Regions from separate parts of the Pseudomonas sp. P5_B3 genome, predicted to be linked through region 2. Evidence: predicted binding sites of a transcription regulator. Region 2 holds the regulator's gene; the other holds the start of a gene.
The links. The regulator sigma-54, encoded in region 2, starts transcription at its own class of promoters, with help from an activator protein. The targets are predictions, from matches to a motif close to ANTGGCATNNANNTTGCTNT.
Positions count from the first base shown of each region.

Region 1: glnK (P-II family nitrogen regulator) is a predicted target of sigma-54. The motif match lies at 1,031-1,050, and genes of this name have one in related genera.

Region 1 covers NZ_JBFULI010000001.1:144,774-147,175, reverse strand. Annotated here, with positions in the region: gene AC1DRN_RS00730 (BRO-N domain-containing protein) at 1-158, opposite strand, end outside; gene AC1DRN_RS00725 (accessory factor UbiK family protein) at 577-837, opposite strand; gene glnK (P-II family nitrogen regulator) at 1,257-1,595, shown strand; gene AC1DRN_RS00715 (ammonium transporter) at 1,631-2,402, shown strand, end outside.
Region 2 covers NZ_JBFULI010000003.1:144,404-146,805, reverse strand. Annotated here, with positions in the region: gene lptB (LPS export ABC transporter ATP-binding protein) at 1-16, shown strand, start outside; gene AC1DRN_RS03565 (RNA polymerase factor sigma-54) at 289-1,782, shown strand; gene hpf (ribosome hibernation-promoting factor, HPF/YfiA family) at 1,857-2,165, shown strand; gene ptsN (PTS IIA-like nitrogen regulatory protein PtsN) at 2,178-2,402, shown strand, end outside.

The DNA.
Region 1 (2,402 bases), on a different contig from region 2:
TCGGGATCGAGTTTTCGGAGTTGGCGGTCGTTGAGGTAGATGCGTAGCAGACGGCCCAGGTCGCGGGCGCTGAACCAAGGTTGGTTTTGTATCAGGAGGGCGTGGAGGTGGAGCTTGTGGCGGGTGAAGACATGAGGGATTAGATAGCTTTCTTTCATTTTGCAACTCCGGATGCGTATGAAGGAAGCTGCCTCTGTTCGTCGCCAAACGAAAGGGTGGCAGCTGCGCGCGGGTTGGCGAACCGGTGCATCCGGACAAACCGGCAGACCTGAAGGTCTCCCACGCACAGCCGCCATAATTCGAGATGGGATAATTCCCTGAATCGAATGTGGTCGCAGTGCGTCGGATGCTATCCAGGTCGCCAAACCCGGTGCTGAATATTCAGCTGGGGATGAGCTTAGAGATCGGATACTTCGCGACGCAATCGGACGGCGGTGTGATTTTTGTAGGACGTTGCCGGGATTGTTGCGGGGCTTGAGATCAAAAGATCGCAGCCTGCGGCAGCTCTACAGGTGAAGCGCAAGGTCGTTCCGACCTTCAATTGCGAGCAGGCTCGCTCCCACAGGGATCGTGGTGTTACTCGGCTGGTGGATTGAGCTTCGCTTCAAGCTCGGCGACTTTCGCTTCAAGACTTTCCAGCCGAGCCCGCGTGCGTGCCAATACAACCATCTGGCTATCGAATTCTTCCCTACTCACCAGATCCAGTTTGCTGAAGCCGCTCTGCAGCAACATTTTGAACTGGCTTTCGATTTCAGCTTTCGGCAGAGGCGTGTCGCCGCTGAAGAGGCGGGAGGCGGTGCCGGTCAGGGCGTCGAGGAAGTCTTTTGGCGCGAGCATGGGCAATGTCCTGGAAACAATGACGGGCAGTGTACCACGCAGTGTCTATAGTCATTTTCGCGGGCAAGCGGTGCACGCTTTTCGCGCATGGGGACGGACGGCCTCGCACCGTTGTTGTGCGTAACGTGCCGGGTGTTGTCGCTAAGTATTCACTATCCGCCGGTAAAGACTTGAAAACAGTCAGTTTTGTGGAGATGGCAAGCTTTCTGCTTAGATGCTGGTAACCCATGCACTGATGCAGTCGCTGTGACGAATGCAGTGCGCCAGGCGGAACGCGGGGAGTGTTTCGCAAGGAGCGGTTAGCTGGCGTCGGACGGGCAGGTAAGGCCGACGATGCGTTACAAAGCCAGGCACTGCGCTTAGACTTGAGACGGGTTTGTTTTCCTGGGGCAAGTCCACCAATTCGGGAGAGAGTTTTCATGAAGCTAGTCACTGCCATCATCAAGCCGTTCAAGCTGGACGACGTACGCGAGTCGCTGTCCGAGATCGGCGTGCAGGGCATTACCGTCACTGAAGTCAAAGGCTTTGGTCGGCAGAAGGGTCACACCGAGCTGTATCGCGGCGCGGAATACGTGGTCGATTTCCTGCCCAAGGTGAAGATCGACGTCGCCATCGACGACAAGGATCTGGACCGGGTAATCGAGGCCATCACCAAGGCGGCCAACACCGGCAAGATCGGTGACGGCAAGATCTTCGTGGTCAATCTGGAACAGGCGATTCGCATCCGTACCGGCGAAACCGATACCGACGCAATCTAAGCGGCCACAAACCCAACGCCCCAGGAGAAAACAATATGACTCTGCGTAAATTCGCAGGGCTAGGAGCCCTGTTGTCCCTCGTAATGCCCAGCCTGGCCATGGCGGCAGACGAAGTGGCGGCCCCAGTCCTCAACTCCGGCGACACCGCCTGGATGATGACCTCGACAGCCTTGGTGCTGTTCATGACCATTCCCGGCCTCGCGCTGTTCTACGGCGGTATGGTTCGGTCGAAAAACATTCTTTCCGTGATGATGCAGTGCTTCGCCATTACCGGTCTGATCAGCGTCCTGTGGGTCATTTATGGCTACAGCATCGCGTTCGACACCACGGGCATGGAGCAGGGCGTCGTCAACTTCAACTCGTTCGTCGGCGGCATGGGCAAGGCATTCCTCGCCGGCATCACGCCAGCCAGCCTGACCGGGCCTGCGGCGCTGTTCCCGGAGGCGGTGTTCGTCACCTTCCAGATGACCTTCGCGATCATCACCCCGGCGTTGATCGTCGGCGCCTTCGCCGAGCGGATGAAGTTCTCCGCGATGCTGGTCTTCATGGGCGTGTGGTTCACCCTGGTTTACGCGCCGATTGCGCACATGGTCTGGTCCGGTAACGGTGGCCTGTTGTGGGACTGGGGCGTTCTGGACTTCGCCGGCGGCACCGTGGTGCACATCAACGCCGGTGTGGCCGGTCTGGTTGCCTGCCTGGTGCTGGGCAAGCGCAAAGGTTTCCCGTCCACGCCGATGGCGCCGCACAACCTCGGTTACACCCTGATGGGCGCGGCCATGCTGTGGGTCGGCTGGTTCGGTTTCAACG
Region 2 (2,402 bases):
CGAATTCCGCCTGTAAGACACCGAGGCACCAGAGCAGTCGACAAGCGCTTGTCTCGATAAAAAATCAACTCTTTTTTATTGTTACAGCGCTCTAGGCAAACCCGACGCTTCAAAGATGTTCAGGAGCCAGCCGGAGCAACCTGTCAACAAAACTTTGCAGCTTTTATTGTTACAGCGCTCTAGGCAAACCCTTCAGTTTCAGGCATATAATTTGCTTAAGTTTGGCGCCCCGGCGCCCTGTAGTGGATGGCGCGTGTGCGCCGGCGAATAAGGTGTTAAGCCCCTGCCATGAAACCATCGCTAGTCTTGAGAATGGGCCAGCAGCTGACGATGACACCGCAGCTGCAACAGGCTATCCGCCTGCTCCAATTGTCGACCCTGGACCTGCAGCAGGAAATCCAGGAGGCCCTGGAGTCCAATCCGATGCTCGAACGCCAGGAAGAAGGCGACGACTTCGATAACACCGACCCCTTGGCCGACAACGCCGAACAGAAGCCCAACGCCGACATCCAGGAACCCTCCTACCAGGAAAGCGCCCCGACGGTCGATAACCTCGATGAGGGTGACTGGAACGAGCGCATCCCCAACGAACTCCCCGTCGACACCGCGTGGGAAGACGTTTACCAGACCAGCGCCAGCAGCCTGCCCAGCAATGACGACGACGAGTGGGACTTCACCACCCGCACTTCGGCCGGCGAAAGCCTGCAAAGCCACTTGCTGTGGCAACTGAACCTGGCCCCGATGTCCGACACCGATCGCCTGATCGCCGTGACCCTGATCGACTGCATCAATAATCAGGGCTACCTGGACGAAACCCTCGAGGAAATCCTCGACGCCTTCGATCCGGAACTGGACATCGAACTGGACGAAATCGAAGCGGTCCTGCACCGCATCCAGCAATTCGAGCCCGCCGGCATCGGCGCCCGTAACCTGGGCGAATGCCTGCTGCTGCAATTGCGCCAGCTACCCGCCAAGACCCCTTGGCTGGCCGAGGCCAAGCGCCTGGTCACCGATTACATCGACTTGCTTGGCAGCCGCGACTACAGCCAGCTGATGCGCCGCATGAAGCTCAAGGAAGATGAACTGCGCCAGGTCATCGAGCTGGTCCAGAGCCTCAACCCGCGCCCGGGTTCGCAGATCGAGTCCACCGAAGCCGAGTACGTCGTTCCTGACGTTATCGTGCGCAAGGACAACGAGCGCTGGCTGGTGGAGCTGAATCAGGAGTCGGTGCCACGGCTGCGGGTCAACGCCCAGTACGCCGGTTTCGTGCGCCGCGCCGACACCAGCGCCGACAACACGTTCATGCGCAATCAGTTGCAGGAAGCCCGCTGGTTCATCAAGAGCCTGCAAAGCCGCAATGAAACCCTGATGAAGGTTGCCACCCAGATCGTCGAGCATCAGCGTGGTTTCCTCGAATATGGCGACGAAGCCATGAAGCCGCTGGTCCTGCATGACATCGCCGAAGCGGTCGGCATGCATGAGTCGACGATTTCACGGGTGACCACCCAGAAGTTCATGCATACCCCCCGGGGCATTTATGAACTGAAGTACTTTTTCTCCAGTCACGTCAGCACCTCCGAAGGCGGCGAATGCTCGTCCACGGCGATCCGCGCGATCATCAAAAAACTGGTTGCCGCGGAAAATCAGAAAAAGCCATTGAGTGACAGCAAGATCGCTGGTTTACTGGAGGCACAAGGCATTCAGGTGGCTCGCCGCACCGTCGCCAAGTACCGCGAATCCCTCGGGATCGCGCCTTCGAGCGAACGCAAGCGGTTGATGTAGGGCCACGCCACAGCGTTCCAGTGGCAGATCATCTGATCTGCCGCTTTATGCACTGGCAACGAAGGAGAAGCTGTATGCAAGTCAACATCAGTGGACACCAACTGGAAGTGACCGAACCTCTTCGCACCTACATCGGCGAAAAACTCGAACGATTGGAGCGACATTTCGACAGGATCACTAATGTGCAGGTCACGATGACCGTCGAAAAACTGAAGCAGAAAATCGAAGCCACGTTGCATATTCCCGGGAATGAAGTGGTCGCCAACGCGGAACATACCGATATGTACGCCGCGATCGACGCACTTACCGACAAGCTGGATAAACAACTCAAAAAGCATAAGGAAAAGACCCAGAGCCTCCTCCAGGGCGCAACCGGTCGTTAACACTCCCAACCCATGATCCGACTTGAAAGTATCCTGACCCCCGGCCGTTCCCTGGTGAACGTGCCGGGCGGCAGTAAAAAGAAAGCCCTCGAACAAATTGCCAATCTGATCGCCCGCGAAGTGCCGGCCCTGGAGATGCAAGATGTCTTCGAGGCGCTGATTGCCCGTGAAAAACTCGGCTCCACCGGTTTTGGCAACGGCATCGCTATTCCACACTGCCGTCTCAAGGGCTGTGTT